4 regions of the Phyllobacterium sp. 22229 genome follow, and region 4 is predicted to be linked to each of the others. Evidence: riboswitches for the same ligand, from Rfam matches in the RefSeq annotation. Region 4 holds a riboswitch; each other region holds the start of a gene.
What was found. A riboswitch is a leader RNA that binds a small molecule or an ion and turns the genes downstream of it on or off. The one in region 4 is predicted to bind cobalamin.

Region 1 (4,247 bases), on a different contig from region 4:
CGGTTTGCTTGTGCGCAGCCGCGCCCAGTTCGCCGCGAGATCGGCAACGAAGGCGATGCGGTCGGCCTGCGGTTCGTGCATGACGATATTGGCCTGCACCGCCTCGTCGAAATGCTGCGCCGACTTGAATGAGACGGCGCGCGACAAAACCCGGCCATCGACTTCCGGCAAGGCAACATTCATCGCCAGATCGCGGGCGGAAAGGCCCTGATCCGACTGGCGCCACTGCTCGGCGCTGGAGCCGGAGAAGATGACCTGCAGCACCATTGCGCCATCATGTTCAAGCACCGTCGGCTTGCGCGCGGAGCCCGGCGCAGACACGGCAAATCCCGTGGCATTCAGCACCACGGCGGGCGGCGCTTCGGCAAAAATGCTCTCCAGCGTGGCGATGGACACCGGGTCTTTCAAACTCGACACGAACACCGGCAGCGGATTGAGCCCCCTGGCACGCAGCGCATCGAGCAAAGCGGCAACGGGCTGGGTCTGGCCGCTCTGCACCAGCGCCCGGTAGAAGCAGATGGCAATGACAGGCGCGCCGTCCGTCCAGTCACGGCGCATCTCCTGCAGCGACGGCGCCGCCTTGCCGGGCCACCACAACCCCGCCTTGAGCAAAGGCGCCGCTTCCTGCGGCTTCTCGCCGGAAGAAATCAGGGCCGCGCAATAATCGAGGAAGCGCTGGGCATTCTGCGCCCCACCCTCCAGCAGATAATGCCAGAGCGCATCGCGATCAGGCCGGGCGACCGTCGAAAACCGGTCGAGCCCCGGATCTGGCTTGTCGTCTCCCGGCAGCACCGCAAGCTGCACCTTGTGGTTGACCGCGCAGGCATGCAGCGCTTCGAGACCATAGGGCCAGTAGCTCTCGCCGCCGATCACCCGGACGACGATGAGCCTGGCATGGCGCGCTGTCCGCTCGACATAGGCATCGACGGACATCGGATGCGACAGGCTCATCATATTGGCAAGGCGCAGCGAAACCGCGCCATCCCCCTGCCGCCGTGCGGCGGCAAGGCTGGCCAGTTCCGTATCGGCGGCGGACAGGAACAGCACATCTCCCGGCGTCTGGCCGAGGTCGATGGCCTCGGTGCCTTCAGCGATGGTGCCTTTCTGGGCAAGCAGGAGATGCATTCAATATCCTATCGTCAGGCAGCGGCAGCGGCTGTTACCGCCGATGTAATGGCGTCATTGTCGATGTCGTGCAGTCCGATGACGACGAGGCGCGTCTGCCGCTCTTCGCCCGGGTTCCATGCGCGGTCGAAGTAATGCTCGATGCGCGTGCCGACCGCCTGCACCACCAGCCGCATCGGCTTGCCGGGAACATCGGCAAAGCCTTTCAGACGCAGGATGTCATGATCGGCAATCACGGTTTTCAGCTTCTCGACAAAGCTCTTGGGTTCAGTCACCGGACCAAGCCCGACAACAAAGCTCTCGAACTCGTCATGATCGTGCTCTTCGCCCGCTTCATGGTCCATTTCATGGTGCGACTTGCGGTTGGCGATATCCTCTTCGGTGCCAACGCCGAGGCCGAGCAGCAGTTCGTTGCTGAGCTTGCCGAAGCTGGCCGGGACCATGTTGAGCGCGCGCGACGAGCGGCTCTGCACATCGCCGCGCACGCCATCGAGCTGCGCGTCGCTGATCAGGTCGCTCTTGTTCAGAACGATCAGGTCGGCGGCGCGGATCTGGTCCTCGAACAGTTCTTCGAGCGGGCTGTCATGGTCGAGCGATTCGTCCTGGATGCGCTGGGCATCGACCTTGTCGTGGTCATCGGCAAAGCGGCCTTCGGACACGGCGGAAGCGTCGATCACCGTGACGACACCGTCAACCGTCACCTGCGTCTTGATCTCCGGCCAGTTGAAGGCGGCAACCAGCGGCTGCGGCAGCGCGAGGCCCGAGGTCTCGATGACGATATGATCCGGACGGTCAGGACGGTCGAGCAGCTTGGTCATGGTCGGGATGAAATCATCGGCGACGGTGCAGCAGATGCAGCCATTGTTCAATTCGATCACATCCTCGTCGCGGCAGGCTTCGATGCCGCAGCCCTTGAGCAGGCCGCCATCGACGCCAAGATCGCCAAACTCGTTGATGATCAGCGCGATGCGCTTGCCATTGGCATTTTCGAGCAGATTGCGGATCATCGTGGTTTTGCCCGAACCGAGAAAACCGGTGATGACTGTTGCTGGAATCTTCTGACCCTGCATATTCCTATCCCTTCATGGTGAGCGGCAGCCCGGCTGCCACGAAATAGACTGTTGCCGCGGCCTGCGCCACGGCCTGATGGAGACGTCCGGCATGGTCGCGAAAATCGCGCGCCATGCGGTTCTCCGGTACGATACCGAGACCCACTTCGTTCGAAACCAGAACGATCGAGCCCGGAAGTTTTGGCAGCGCTTGCACCAGTTGCCGCGTCTCGGCGGTGATGTCGCGCCCGGCCATCATCAGATTGGTCAGCCAGAGCGTCAGGCAATCGACGAGGATCGCCTTGCCCGCGGCGGCAGCCCCTTGCAGGGTGTCGACCAGATCGAGCGGTTCTTCGATGGTGTGCCAGGATGAACCGCGCTGCGCCTTGTGCAGGTCGATGCGCACCGACATTTCCTCGTCCCAGGACCTGCCGGTTGCGAGATAAACGGGGTCAAGGCCGGAAGCCATGATCAGGCCTTCGGCAAAGCTGGACTTGCCCGAGCGGGCACCGCCGAGAATGAAGGTCACGCCGTGATTCAGCTGGGGCATCGCCGTCACTGCAATCGCGATGATCCGTCAGGTACGATCAAGCGGAATGCGGGCGGGGAAACGAGCGCGTATACAATGCGAGCAGCCATAACAACCTCCGTGCTGGGCCTGAAGGGACACGACCCTTCGGTTCTTGGGCAGGATTGCCCCGAGCGTTTCCTGGGAAACGCTCTATGACTGGCAGGTCTCCTGGCTCGCGGGTCACAGGATGAATGCCGCCTTCCCGGTTTCCCAGTGGCTGCCTTCTGCATATGCGTCAGGCTTTGCATTGATCCTCGCCGCTCTACAGTCGCGGGGTCGGCTGCGGTGGGGTCGCCCTTGAGGGTACAACCGTCGCATTCCCTTTTGATCCCTTGGCCTTTGGCCAATATGGGAACCAATCATGGCTGGGACGTTATTCATCCCCCACGGGAAATGTCAATGGAATGCGCGCGGTTTGCTTAGGGAGCGGCACATGCGAGCAGCGCATCCACATCCAGCACTGTTTCAAGCTCGGCGGCGATACTGTCGAGCGCGGCATCGACCCCGGCCTTGTAGTCGAATGCCTCGGCGGCAATGCCCATCGTGCCCAGAAGCGCGGCGCGAAACCGGTCTGCCCCGAAAAGCCCGTGCAGATAGGTGCCGAACACCTTGCCATCCGCCGATATGGCGCCGTCGTTGACGCCGTTGATGCGCACGGCCGGGCGCGAACAGTCCGGGCCGGTCGTCCGGCCCAGATGAATCTCGTAGCCATCGAGCGGCAGGTCGAACGGCAGCGACTGCGCCGCCACATTGCGCACGGTCTTTTCCGGCTCCATCACCGTATCGATATCGAGATGCCCGAGCCCTGCCGTCTCCGTCACGCTGCCTTCGATGCCGTCGGGATCACGCACGGTTCTGCCCAGCATCTGGAACCCGCCGCAGATGCCGATGATATGGCCGCCGCGCCGCCGGTGCAGGTCGAGATCCCTGTCCCAGCCGTTCTCGCGGAAGCGCAGGAGGTCGCCGATGGTGGACTTGGAACCGGGAATGATGACCAGCCCCGCATCGGCGGGCAGGCGTTCGCCGCTGCGCACCATCACCACATCCACCTGCGGTTCGGCCATCAGCGGATCAAGATCATCGAAATTGGCGATGCGGTCGAGCACCGGCACGGCGATCTTCAGCGCGCGGCCCTCGCCCTTCACCAACCGTTCCAAGACGACGGAATCCTCGGCCGGCAGCCGGGCCGCATCCTTCAGCCATGGCACCACGCCGAATGACGGCCAGCCGGTGAACTGCGTTATGGCTTTGAGGCCATCGTCGAACAGCGAGACGTCGCCGCGAAACTTGTTGATGATGTAACCCGCGATCATCTCGCGGTCTTCCCTTTGCAGGATTGCATGGGTGCCGACGAGCGAGGCGATCACCCCGCCGCGATCGATATCGCCGACCAGAACGACAGGCACATTGGCGCGGATGGCAAAGCCCATATTGGCGATATCACCGGCCCGCAGGTTGATTTCGGCGGGAGACCCCGCCCCCTCGACGATGACCAGATCGGC
Region 2 (4,247 bases), on a different contig from region 4:
ATTGCGGTAATGCGGCGTGGCAGCAAGCGGCACGTGGCTCTCGCCGGTCAAAAGCCCGGAGGTGGGGTCGAGGCCGATCCAGCCTGCCCCCGGCAGGTAGACTTCGCACCAGGCATGCAAATCGGTGAAATCCTTGTCGGTGCCGGCGGGACCATCAATGGCGACGAGATCGGGTTTCAGCTGGATGAGATAGCCGGAGACGAACCGCGCGGCAAAACCGAGATTGCGCAGGACCTGCACCAGCAGCCAGCTTGAATCCCGGCACGATCCCGCGCGCAGGTTCAAGGTGGTGTCCGGCTCCTGAACACCGGTTTCCATGCGGATGACATAGCCGATCTCACGCTGGATGCGCGCGTTGAGATCGACGATGAAATTCACCGTGTTCGCCGGACTGTGATCGATGGTTGCAAGGAAAGCTGAAACCAGAGGTCCGGCCGGTTCCGGTTTGATATAGATCGACAGGTCGTCGCTGATCTCTTCGGGATAGCTGAAGGGCCATGTCTCGGCGACGGGTTCAACGAAGAAATCGAATGGATTGTAGACAGTCATGTCAGCGACGAGATCGACCTCGATCTTCAGCTCCGTCACCGGCTCGGGAAAGACAAAGCGGGCGAGGAAATTGCCGTAGGGATCCTGCTGCAGGTTGACGAAGTGATTGGCCGGACTGACTTTCAGGGAATGGCTGAGAACTTTTGTCCGGGAATGGGGCGCCGGCTGGAGCCGGATAATCTGTGGCCCGAGCATGATGGGCCGGTCATATCTGTAATGCGTCAGATGATAGACTGCTGCGTGAATTGCCATGTCGCCTCAAAAATCTGATTCAAAAAAAGCCGTGTTCCCACAAATGCTCCCAGCACTCTAACGCGTTACCGGCCAATTGAAATCTTTCATTTGCCAAAAATTTTGGCAGCTTCAAAAATTGCCGCATAAACATGCTTGCAACTGCGCGGCGGGCCGCATAGCATCCGCGCCGATGGTTTCTTCCGCAAGACAACGCGGGAGATGAAAAGGGAACACGGTGAGGCGTACCCAAAAGGGACCGAGACCGTGGCTGCCCCCGCAACTGTAAGCGGCGAGCGATGCCTGACATGCCACTGACCGAAAGGCCGGGAAGGCAAGGCGAAGCTGAGACCCGCGAGCCAGGAGACCTGCCATCACATCTGTAATTCGAACCGGACGGGGTGTGCCGGGAGCGATGCGATGTCCTCTCCCGCCTTGTCGCGATGGTGCATTGGCCGCGTTCCCCTGACCTTTGTCCACAAGGCAAAGCACCGGCATGACCACGCCAAGTCCCGATCACCAGATTATCGTCTGCACCCTGTGCAAGGCTGCCGATGGCCTGTCACGGCCGGGTCAGGACCTTGCCGCAAGGCTGCAGGCCGAACTCGATGGCAAGCTCGGCTACGAGGTGCATGGCGTTGCCTGCATGGCCGGTTGCGAACATCCCTGTACCGTCGCCTTCCGGGCGCCCGGCAAGGCGCAGTACCTTTTCGGCGACATCGATCCCGCCACGAACTTTGCCGATCTTCTGGACTTCGCCCGGATGTATCACACGCTCACCGATGGCTGGTCCAAGGCATCGCAGCGCCCGCAGGGCCTTTGGGACAAGACCCTCGCACGCATTCCGGCGCACCTATGACACATCAGGCATTGACCAATGTTATAACGTTACTGTACGAGAATGACGCGTCCGCGATGACGCAACGACATCTACCGCTTGGGATTTGACGCCATGTGCCTTGCCTGCAGTCACGCATATCCACCCATGAACCATGCCATCCTGCGTGCCGACGCGGTGACGTTCCGCACCGCCGGCCAGACGCTGGTGGATGAGGTTTCGCTCGACATCGCACGCGGCGCCCGCCTTGCCATAATCGGGCCGAACGGCGCGGGGAAATCAACGCTTCTGCGCATGCTGGCCGGTCTGCTGCGCCCCTCCTGCGGCAGCATCCACCTCGATGGCGCGGGAATAGACCGGCTGCCGCCCAAAGAACGGGCCAAAAGGTTTGCCTTTGTTGGCCAGACCGACATGCCGGACCCGCAATTGCTGGTGGATGATTACGTATCTTTTGGACGCATTCCGCACACCGGCACCCTGACCAAGGCAAAGGACCGGGATATCGTTGCCGAAGCCCTGGTGCGCGCCAGGATCGCCGCATATTCGCGCCGTCCCATCGGCTCGCTCTCCGGCGGCGAAAGGCAGCGCGTGCAGCTGGCGCGCGCCATAGCCCAGCAGCCGGACATCCTGTTTCTCGACGAACCCACCAATCACCTCGACCCGAAGGCGCGCAGCGAATTGCTGGCGCTCGTCGCCGGTCTCGATGTGACTGTCATAGCGGTGCTGCACGACCTGCCGCTGGTGGCGCCGTTCGCCACCCACGTCGCCGTCATGCACGCCGCGCAGCTCGTCGCCGCCGGCACGCCCGATGAAACGCTGACGCCGCGCATCGTCAGCGACGTCTTTGATCTTGATGTCCTGCGCCTGCGCCACCCCTCGCAGGATCGCGACCTCATGGTGTTCGAAGCACCAGAGCCAACAACAAAACAAACTGCTCAGCTACGGAGAATGTGATGAAAAGAATGCTGCTCGCCCTTGCCTTGTCGGCGCTATCAGCCCCCGCATGGGCGTTTCCTGTGACGGTCGACAGTTGCGGCAAACCCGTCACCTTCGAGGCCGCACCCAAGCGCGCTGTCATCCAGGACATCAACATGAGTGAAATGGCCTTTGCCCTGCACCTGCAATCCTCGATGGTCGGGGTATCGGGCATTACCGGCTGGTATAAACTCGATGACGCCTTCAAGAAGCAGCTGGGCTCCATTCCCGAGCTTGCGCCCAAATACCCGACCCTTGAAAATCTCATTGCGGCGGAACCGGATTTCTTCTTCGCCGGCTGGAATTACGGCATGAAACCGGGCGGCGAAGTCACGCCCGACACGCTGGCGCCGCACGGCATCAAGACGCTGGAACTGACTGAAAGCTGCATTCATCTCGACAAGAACCGGCCCGCCGCCACCATGGACCTGCTCTATGGCGATATGGAAAAGCTCGGCAAGATTTTCGGCAAGGAAGAGGAAGCCAACACGCTGATCAGCGGCTGGAAGAGCGAACTTGCAGCGATCAAGACCAAGATCGGCGACAAGAGCGGCACCCGCGTCTTCCTCTATGATTCCGGCGAGGACAAGCCGTTTACGGCGGGCAAGTTCGCCATCCCGACCGCGATGATCAGCGAAGCGGGCGGCACCAATATCATGGCCGATCTCGACACCAGCTGGGGCACCACCTCGTGGGAAACCGTGGCCACGCGCAATCCGGAATTCCTCGTCCTCCTCGACTATCAGGATGACGCGGGTTACCAGAAGCTGCTCGACTTCCTCAAGTCCCATCCGGCGATGAAGGAAACCGACGCGGTCAAGAACAACCGCTTCGTCGCCCTGCGCTATGCGGAACTGACGCCCGGACCGGCCAATATCGAGGCCATCGCCAAGATGGCCAAGGCCATGCATCCGGAAGCCTTCTGAGTGCATCTGCCTTTCCGTCAGCATCTGACACTGATGACTGGGGTGATGGCCGTTCTGGCCCTCGCCCTCGTGTCCATTGCCTATGGGGCAACGGTCATTCCGCTCAGTGACGTCTTGCGCGCCGTCGCCCATGCCGCCGGTCTCTCCGATACCGCCGTCAACGGTCCGGTCGGCAAGATCATCGTCGACCTGCGCCTGCCGCGGGTGATCCTTGCCATCTGCGTTGGCGCTGGGCTCGGCATCATCGGCGCGCTGCTGCAGACCGTTACCCGCAACGATCTCGCCGATCCGTTCCTGTTCGGCCTTTCCAATGGCGCGGCGGCCGGAGCGGTCTCGGTGATTACGGTCATCGGCGACCGCTTCGGCATCTGGACCCTGCCGATTGCCGCGTTCAGCGGCGGCATGCTGGCGGCCATCGTCGTGCTCATGCTGGTGCGGCGCGTGCAGGGACAGGGGCCGGAACGGCTGATCCTGGCGGGCCTTGCCGTCTCCTTCCTTTTCGCTGCGCTCACCAACTACATGGTGTTTGCCGGCGACCAGCGCGCCGCGCATTCGGTGATGTTCTGGACGCTTGGCGGCCTCGGCCTTGCCCGCTGGGAAAACCTGCCGCTCGCCCTTACCGGGCTTGCCGCCGTCCTTATCTACGCCCTGTACAACCACCGCAATCTCGATGCCCTGCTGGCCGGCGAAAACACGGCGGAAAGCCTTGGCATAAGGGTGACGCGCCT
Region 3 (4,247 bases), on a different contig from region 4:
CGCCTGACCATCGCCCGCGAGGTGATTGGGCCGGACCGTATCCTGATGATCGATGCCAACCAGGTCTGGGAAGTGGGCGAGGCCATCGACTGGGTCAACAAGCTTGCCTTCGTGAAGCCGTTCTTTATCGAGGAGCCGACCAGCCCGGATGACGTGGCGGGTCACCGCAAGATCCGGCAGGCGATCAAGCCTGTGAAGGTCGCGACCGGCGAGATGTGCCAGAACCGCATCATGTTCAAGCAGTTCATTGCCGAAGGCGCCATCGATGTGGTGCAGATCGATTCGTGCCGGATGGGCGGTCTGAATGAAGTGCTGGCCGTGCTGCTGATTGCCGCAAAATATGAACTGCCCGTCTGGCCGCATGCGGGCGGTGTCGGCCTTTGCGAATATGTGCAGCATCTGTCGATGATCGATTACATCGCCGTGTCAGGCACGAAAGAGGGCCGGGTGATCGAATATGTCGATCATCTGCATGAGCATTTTGTCGATCCCTGCCATATCCGGGATGCCGCCTATATGCCGCCGTTGCTGCCGGGTTTCTCGATTGAAATGAAACAGGCGTCGATCGAGGAATATCTCTACCGGCCATAGCAAAATGGGCGGGGGCTTCATCTGCCTGACAAAGAGCTGTCCTATGGCGATTGCATTGTCGTCTCTCGTCACGGAGTTCCCATGCTCGACCTGATCAAGCCTTCGCTTGCCCGCTTTGCCGCCAGCCTGCACCCGGAACCGCCGGTGCATCTCGGCAGGCGCTACAACAGTGCGGGCGTCTTTCAGCCGGAACCCGGCAATACGGTTGTCTGCCATCTGGTGAAGGGTTCCGAGTCGGAAGCCTCGGTCATTGCGGTGCGCGAACGGATGCTGGCGATGCCCGATGCCGGGCAGCTGGCCTTTACCCCCGTCTCCAGCCTGCACATGACGCTGTTTCAGGGCATTATCGAATATCGCCGCCGCCCGTCCTACTGGCCCGACGACGTTCCGCTGGAGACAAGCATCGACGAGATGACGCGGCTTTACGTGGATCGCCTGCAGGATTTCGAGGGCTGCGGACCGTTCAACGTCGAGGTGATCGACGTGACGCCCGCCGGCCTCACCGTGGCGGGAGCGAGCGAATATGACGAGCGCATCATGCGCGCCTGGCGCGACGAACTGGCTGTGCCGTTCGGTTACCGGCATCCTGATCACGACACCTATGTCTTCCATGTCACGCTGGCCTATCCCATCGCGCGTTTTCCCGATGAGAGGCTCGGGGCCTGGCAGGAACTTCTGGATGATTGCCTAGCATTCATCCGGCGTGAATCGCCGGTCATTGCACTCAATCCGCCGGCATTCTGCAGTTTCGCCGATATGAATCATTTCGAGGAACTGGTGGTTCTGGATTGAACCAGTGGCCGTTTGATCGCCAATCTGCGACATAGTGTACAGGCACCCTACGTGTCGTCTTACGTAAATGCGATGTCGTTTCCGCACCTATTCTTTTTGGGTGGCGGATGCTTTTATCGGGGCACTTGAGGTGCCGCTTTTCTAGGGAAGCGGAGAATTGGGAAGCCGGTCGGAAACCCGGCGCTGCCCCCGCAACGGTAGTGGAGTGAAACACGGCATAACAGCCACTGGGCCACAATCCGGGAAGGCGTCGTGACAGCCGATACGGCAACTCCAGAGCCCGGAAACCAGCCTCGGGACATGAAAACCGACTGATCGCGGTGGGCGATCAAGGAGCATGATTCTGCGCGGGTATCGGCCGGTGGCCGGCCGTGCAGGCGTTCTTCCTCCGTCACCACCAGTCAGTTCTTTCGCAACATCGAGGCGAGGACACGACATGGATATACGCAACGAACTGCTCCGGGACCTGAGAAACCGGAAACCGGGCTACGGCCTTGAACAGGCCTTCTACTCCGATCCGGATTATTTCCGGCTGGACATGGAGAACATCTTTTATCGCGACTGGCTGTTCATCGGCCATGATTGCGAAGTCGCCAAGCCGGGCAATTTTTTCACGGTGCAGGTCGGCGATTATCCCGTTGTCATCGTGCGTGACCGCCAGGGCCAGATCCGGGCTTTCCACAATTCCTGCCGCCATCGCGGCTCGCGCGTCTGTTCGGCCGAGCGCGGCACGTCGGCAAAGCTCGTCTGCCCCTATCACCAGTGGACCTACGAGCTTGACGGGCGCCTGCTGTTCGCCCGCCAGATGGGCGATGATTTCGACGCCAGCCAGCACAGCTTGAAACCGGTGCCGTGCGAAAGCGTCGGCGGTTACATCTTCATCTGCCTGGCGCAGAATCCTGTCGATTTCAGCGCGGCGCGCGCACTGATCGAACCCTATCTCGCACCGCACCACCTCACCGAAACTAAGGTCGCCTTTCAGAGCACCATCGTCGAGAAGGGCAACTGGAAGCTGGTCTGGGAAAACAACCGCGAATGCTACCACTGTGTGGCCAATCATCCCGAACTGTGCAAGACCTTCCCGGAAGCGCCGAGCGTGAGCGGTGTCCAGGGCGCCGCCGACGATCCGGAAATCGCCGCCCATTGGCAGCGTTGCGAAGCGGCAGGCCTGCCAAGCACGTTCCGCATGTCGGATGACGGCCAGTACCGCGCCACCCGCGTGCCGCTTCTGCGTGATGCGGAAAGCTATACGATGAGCGGGCGCCGCGCCGTCGGCCGTCAGCTCAGCAACAGCGTCAACGAGAAGCAGATCGGCTCGCTGCTGCTGTTCCACTATCCGACCACATGGAACCATGTCCTCGGCGACCACGCCATTTCCTTCCGCGTGCTGCCGCTCAGCCCGGATGAAACGCAGGTCACCACCAAATGGCTGGTGCACAAGGATGCGGTCGAGGGTGTGGACTACACCATCGAGGAACTGACGCATGTCTGGCTTGAGACCAATGACCAGGACCGCCGCATCGTCGAGGAAAACGCCTTCGGCATCCGCTCGCCCGCCTATGAGCCCGGACCCTATTCGCCCGAGCATGAAGGCGGCGTGCTGCAATTCCTCGAATGGTACTGCACGTTCATGGAAGAGCGTCTTTCCGGCGGCGATACGCGGCTCAGCAAGGTAGCATAGGTACACAATGAACATGGGCGTTCCTCAGTCTTACCCGCACCTCGACCAGATGCAGCCATGGAATGACCGGCTGCATCTGCTGGAGTGTCTGTCGATCATCGAGGAAGCGCCGAATGTGAAGACCTTCACATTCCGTTCCGACAACCAGAACTGGTTCCGCTATGAGCCGGGCCAGTTCATGACCTTCGAGCTGCCGGTGCAGCCCGAAGCCGTCCTGCGCACCTATACGCTCTCCTCCAGCCCGTCACGGCCCTTCACCATTGCCGTGACGGTCAAGGCGCAGGAGAACAGCATCGGCACCCGCTGGATGCTGGATCATCTGACCCCGGGCATGCGGCTGAAGGCCTTCGGTCCCCTCGGCGATTTCTCCATGCGCAGGCATCCGGGAGAAAAGTACCTGTTCATCTCGGCCGGGTCCGGCATCACGCCGATGATGTCGATGACCCGCTGGATGCATGATTGCGCCCCGCAGAGCGATATCAGCTTCGTCACCTGCGCCCGCCGGCCCAGCGACATCATCTTCCGGCGGGAGCTCGAATACCTCACCGGCTGCATGCCCAACCTGAAACTGTCGTTTCTGATCAAGGAACACGAGATGGGGCAGGTGTGGACCGGCATTCGCGGGCGGCTGGAAGCGCCCAAGCTGCCGCTGCTGTCGCCCGATTTCAAGGACAGGACGATCTTCTGCTGTGGTCCGGAGGGTTTCATGCGCGATGTGCGCGACATGCTCGAAGCCGGCGGTTTCGACATGGCGCGGTATCATCAGGAAAGCTTCGGTCCGGCTGCAGAGCCGGTGCTGCCCGCATTTGACGTGATGTCCATCGATGCCGTGGAAGCATCGGCAACGATCACCTTTTCCATGTCGGGCATGGATGTGCCCTGCATGCCGGGGGATACGATCCTCAAGGCGGCGCGCGGCGCGGGTATCCGCATTGCGGCGGCCTGCGAATCCGGCCTGTGCGGCACGTGCAAGGTGATGAAACTGTCGGGGAAATCCGAAATGGATCACAATGGCGGTATTCTCGATGAAGAAATCGACGAGGGATTTGTGCTCGCCTGCTGCACCAAGCCCCTCGGCAATGTGGAGATCGAGGCCTGAGAGGCTGATCGCATGCTGGCACTTATCTCTCCCCTTGAGGGAGAGAACGGATTTTCTTGGATTTAGCCTCTTTGCTAAATCCTT
Region 4 (4,247 bases):
AAGCGGCTGCGCGAGACGGAGCTGGCCATATCGGACGATCCGATGGCACGCGAAGTGGAACTGGAAAGCCCGGTCAGCGGCCGGACCAAGGGCCGGCACAATGCCGGACGCGCCATGCACCGCGTGGTGACCGACGAGAACAGCGATCCGAATTCGCCGCTGTTCCGCAAGCCGCATCTCGATGAGATGGGCGGTGATACCACCCGGCCGCTTGGCGGCGGCCAATTCCGCAAGAACACGCTGGACGAGATGACCGTCGGCCGGACGGAGAAGCCTGTGCGTGGCGCAGTGCCGGAAAAACCCGCGCTTCCCGGCGGCACCAACCGGAACGACGACACCATCATCCGCCGCGAGCGCAGCGGCATCGGTTCCTATGAAGATGCCAATGATGCGCGCAAGAAACGCCGGCCGGGAAAGACGGGACGTCCGGGGCGGTAGAGCGGAATGCTCACCCCCCTCTGGGCTGCCGCCCATCTCCCCCACAAGGGGGGAGATCACATTGGCATCAACGCTTTTGCGTTGTTTTCAATGTTGAAGATTAGTTGAAACAGCAATGACAGCTGATCTCCCCCCTTGTGGGGGAGATGCCCGGCAGGGCAGAGGGGGGTGTGAATCCCCTCCCTACTCCGCGTCCCGCCCGAATGCGGCCTCGCCCACCCGCTTGATCTCCCTGGCAAAATCGGGATCGTCAACCGCGCGCGCCAGCACCACGGTGCCCACCAGCCCCGCCATGATGGCGATGGCCTTTTCGCGTTGCCGGGCTTTGCTGCGGCCGGTCACGGCATTGATGAGGATATCGAGAAGCGCCTTGGTGCCCTCGGTGAAGCGCGAGCGGACAGGACCGCCGCGCCGGGCGATATCCGGCGCCAGCGCCGCCATCATGCAGCCGCTCATCTGCCCCTCGCCATGGGCATCGCCCGCCAGATAGGACTGGGTGATCGCACCGAGCGCATCGCCGGGTGACGCCTCGGACAGGCTGGTCCACCGCCGCACCGACAGGGCCATGGCTGCAGCGCAGGCCTCGGCGATCAGATCGTCCTTCGAATTGAAATGCCCATAGAAGCCGCCATGGGTCAGACCCGCGCTTTTCATCACATCGGCAACGCCGATGCCGTCAAAACCCTTTTCGCGGAACTGCTGTCCGGCGATCTCGATGATGCGGGCGCGGTTCTGTGCTGCCTGGTCCCTGCTGACGCGCATGAAACATTCCTTCAAAAAAACTGCATTGACAATTTATATGATGATCGTCATCAATAGTCAAATATGATGATCGTCATTTAAAAGCCGATGACCTTCCAGGGAACACGAACATGATTTCATCGCCTCTCGCAGCCGCGCTCGCCCGGCGCAATGTCCACTATGGCTGGGTCGTCGTCTCCGTCACCTTCCTCACCATGCTTGTGACGGCAGCGGCCGTCGGCGCTCCCGGCGTGCTCATCGTGCCGCTGGAAAAGGAATTCGGCTGGACGACGGAACAGATCGCCACCGCCTTCTCCATCCGGCTGCTGCTGTTCGGGCTGATGGGCCCGTTCGCCGCGGCCTTCATGAACTATTTCGGCGTGCGGAAAGTCGTGTGCGTGGCGCTGGCGCTCATTGCCGGCGGTTCCTTCCTCTCCCTCGGCATGACGCAGATCTGGCAGCTCATTCTGCTGTGGGGCGTGGTGATCGGTTTCGGCACCGGCCTGACCGCCATAGTGCTCGGTGCGACAGTTGCCACCCGCTGGTTCACCGACCGGCGCGGGCTGGTGCTGGGCATGCTCACGGCAAGCTCGGCCACCGGACAGCTGGCCTTCATGCCGCTCATGGCTTCGATCAGCGAGAATTACGGATGGCGCGCGGCGACCATGATGGTCTGCGCCCTGCTCGCCGTCGCAGCGGCCGCCGTCTTCCTTCTGATGCGGGACCGCCCGTCCGATGTCGGCTTGCCCGCCTATGGCGAAAAGGAAGTGGCAAAGACCGCAGCGGTAACCGGCGGGCTTTTGTCCCTCATCATCCTGCCGCTGGCCACCCTCAAGGAAATATCGCGCAGCAGCACGTTCTGGGTGCTGTTTGCCACCTTCTACATCTGCGGCGCCAGCACCAACGGCCTCATCCAGACTCACTTCGTTGCCCTCTGCGGTGATTACGGGCTTGCGGCCGTCACCGCCGCCAGCGTGCTGGCCATGATGGGCTTTTTCGATTTCTTCGGCACGATCGGCTCCGGCTGGCTGTCCGACCGGGTCGACAACCGCTGGCTGCTGTTCTGGTATTACGGCCTGCGCGGCGCCTCGCTGCTGTTCCTGCCCTACAGCAATTTCTCGATTTACGGCCTGTCGCTGTTTGCCATGTTCTACGGTCTTGACTGGATCGCCACCGTACCGCCGACGGTCAAGCTGGCAACGGACCGGTTTGGCCGGGAAAAGGCCGGCATGGTGTTCGGCTGGGTCTTCGCCGGTCACCAGCTCGGCGCCGCATCGGCCGCCTATGGCGGCGGTTTTGCCCGCACGGAATATGCAAGCTACCTCCCGGCCTTCTTCACCGCCGGTGTCCTGTGCCTGATCGCCGCGCTGCTGGCGCTGACTATCCGCAAGAGCAGCAAGGACGACCGCGTCGGCGAACCTGCCATCGCACACTGACCCGAAGATGTAACCATATAAATATGTCTTTATGTGTTGTTGACAGTCTTCGGCGACGCGCCTACCATACCCCGCATCGTGGTTCTCTGCGCCTCCGGGCGCAGAGCTAAGAGGGAATACGGTGCGATCGCTGCCAGCGGTTCAATCCGGAGCTGCCCCCGCAACTGTAAGCGGCGAGCTGTTGTCAATTTCGTGTCACTGATCCCAGGACGGATCGGGAAGGCCTGACGAGAGCACCGACCCGCAAGCCAGGAGACCTGCCGCGATAGATAACGTCCACGGGCGGGGTGTCCGGTGTGTCGCTTGCAAGCGGGCGTCATGAGCGCCCGTATGTCCTGCACGCGTGCGCCTGGCCTTTGCCCTCAACCATCGGGGTAAGGAACTATGACTATCACCACAAGCAATCTGGGTTTTCCGCGGATCGGCAAGCGGCGCGAGCTGAAATTCGCGCTGGAAAAATTCTGGTCGGGCCAATCGCATATCGTCACCCTGCAGGATATCGCGGCAGAACTGCGCCGGGAGAACTGGACCCTGCAGCAGGCGCATGGGCTTAGCCACATGCCGAGCAATGATTTTTCGCTCTATGACCACGTGCTGGACACCAGCGTCATGCTTGGCGCGGTGCCGCAGAGCTATGCATGGAAGGGCGGGCCGGTTTCGCCCGAGACCTATTTCGCCATGGCGCGCGGCAGCCAGGGCGGCCATGATCACGGCGCCTGCACCCACCACGGGGTGGCCGCTCAGGAAATGACGAAGTGGTTCGATACCAACTATCATTTCATGGTGCCGGAACTGACAAAGGGGCAGGAATTCACCCTCGGTTCCAACAAGCCGGTCGACGAATACCGCGAAGCGAAGGAGCAGGGCTTTGACACGCGTCCCGTGCTTCTCGGGCCGGTTACATTCCTCACGCTGGCCAAGAGCAAGGATGCGCAGACCGATCCGCTGTCGCTGCTGCCGGGCCTTCTGCCGGTCTATACGGAAATCCTCCGCCGCCTCTCCGCCAACGGCGCCGAATGGGTGCAGATCGACGAGCCCGCACTGGTGCTCGATCTCGACGAAACCACAAAAACTGCATTCAAGATGGCCTATGCGTTTTTCGCCCGTGCCCTTCCCCGCCTGAAACTGTTGCTGACACCCTATTTCGGCGCGCTTGGCGACAATCTCGACCTGGCGCTCGGGCTGCCCGTTGCCGGCCTGCATCTCGATCTTTGCCGTGCACCCGAACAACTCGATACTGTCGTGGCCGAGGCACCCGCCGGCCTCGTCCTGTCGCTCGGCGTCATCGACGGCCGCAATGTCTGGCGCGCCGATCTCGAGGCGATCCTGCGGCGTATCGAACCGGTGATCAGCCAGCGGGGGACCGATCACCTCATTCTCGCGCCGTCCTGCTCGCTGCTGCACACGCCTGTCGATCTCGAACTTGAAACGGACATCGACCCTGACTTCAAGAGCTGGCTGGCCTTTGCCACGCAGAAGCTGGAGGAACTGTCGATCCTTGGCAGGGCGATCAACACCGGCCGCGATAGCGTCCGCAACGAACTGGCAGCCGCCAGTGCGGCCGTGGAAACCCGCAGGACATCGGCCAAGATTCACGATGCGGCGGTCAGGCAGCGCCTGCAGGCGGTGACC

Region 1: it holds a riboswitch for cobalamin, as region 4 does, so the genes downstream of both, cobU (bifunctional adenosylcobinamide kinase/adenosylcobinamide-phosphate guanylyltransferase) here and metE (5-methyltetrahydropteroyltriglutamate--homocysteine S-methyltransferase) in region 4, are expected to answer to the same signal.
Region 2: it holds a riboswitch for cobalamin, as region 4 does, so the genes downstream of both, ACTJJ7_RS04425 (DUF1636 family protein) here and metE (5-methyltetrahydropteroyltriglutamate--homocysteine S-methyltransferase) in region 4, are expected to answer to the same signal.
Region 3: it holds a riboswitch for cobalamin, as region 4 does, so the genes downstream of both, ACTJJ7_RS19465 (aromatic ring-hydroxylating oxygenase subunit alpha) here and metE (5-methyltetrahydropteroyltriglutamate--homocysteine S-methyltransferase) in region 4, are expected to answer to the same signal.

What each region holds. Positions count from the first base shown of each region.
Region 1 is NZ_JBQEPA010000015.1:128,495-132,741, forward strand. It holds gene cobN (cobaltochelatase subunit CobN) at 1-1,125, opposite strand, end outside; gene cobW (cobalamin biosynthesis protein CobW) at 1,140-2,195, opposite strand; gene cobU (bifunctional adenosylcobinamide kinase/adenosylcobinamide-phosphate guanylyltransferase) at 2,200-2,724, opposite strand; cobalamin riboswitch at 2,887-3,120, opposite strand; gene ACTJJ7_RS18795 (cobyric acid synthase) at 3,165-4,247, opposite strand, start outside.
Region 2 is NZ_JBQEPA010000003.1:90,959-95,205, forward strand. It holds gene ACTJJ7_RS04420 (DUF2126 domain-containing protein) at 1-801, opposite strand, end outside; cobalamin riboswitch at 958-1,170, shown strand; gene ACTJJ7_RS04425 (DUF1636 family protein) at 1,277-1,639, shown strand; gene ACTJJ7_RS04430 (ABC transporter ATP-binding protein) at 1,766-2,572, shown strand; gene ACTJJ7_RS04435 (ABC transporter substrate-binding protein) at 2,572-3,519, shown strand; gene ACTJJ7_RS04440 (FecCD family ABC transporter permease) at 3,553-4,247, shown strand, end outside.
Region 3 is NZ_JBQEPA010000016.1:122,290-126,536, forward strand. It holds gene ACTJJ7_RS19455 (L-fuconate dehydratase) at 1-591, shown strand, start outside; gene ACTJJ7_RS19460 (DUF1868 domain-containing protein) at 673-1,383, shown strand; cobalamin riboswitch at 1,495-1,693, shown strand; gene ACTJJ7_RS19465 (aromatic ring-hydroxylating oxygenase subunit alpha) at 1,820-3,064, shown strand; gene ACTJJ7_RS19470 (2Fe-2S iron-sulfur cluster-binding protein) at 3,072-4,163, shown strand.
Region 4 is NZ_JBQEPA010000029.1:51,445-55,691, forward strand. It holds gene uvrB (excinuclease ABC subunit UvrB) at 1-438, shown strand, start outside; gene ACTJJ7_RS25485 (TetR/AcrR family transcriptional regulator) at 622-1,200, opposite strand; gene ACTJJ7_RS25490 (MFS transporter) at 1,311-2,615, shown strand; cobalamin riboswitch at 2,678-2,894, shown strand; gene metE (5-methyltetrahydropteroyltriglutamate--homocysteine S-methyltransferase) at 3,000-4,247, shown strand, end outside.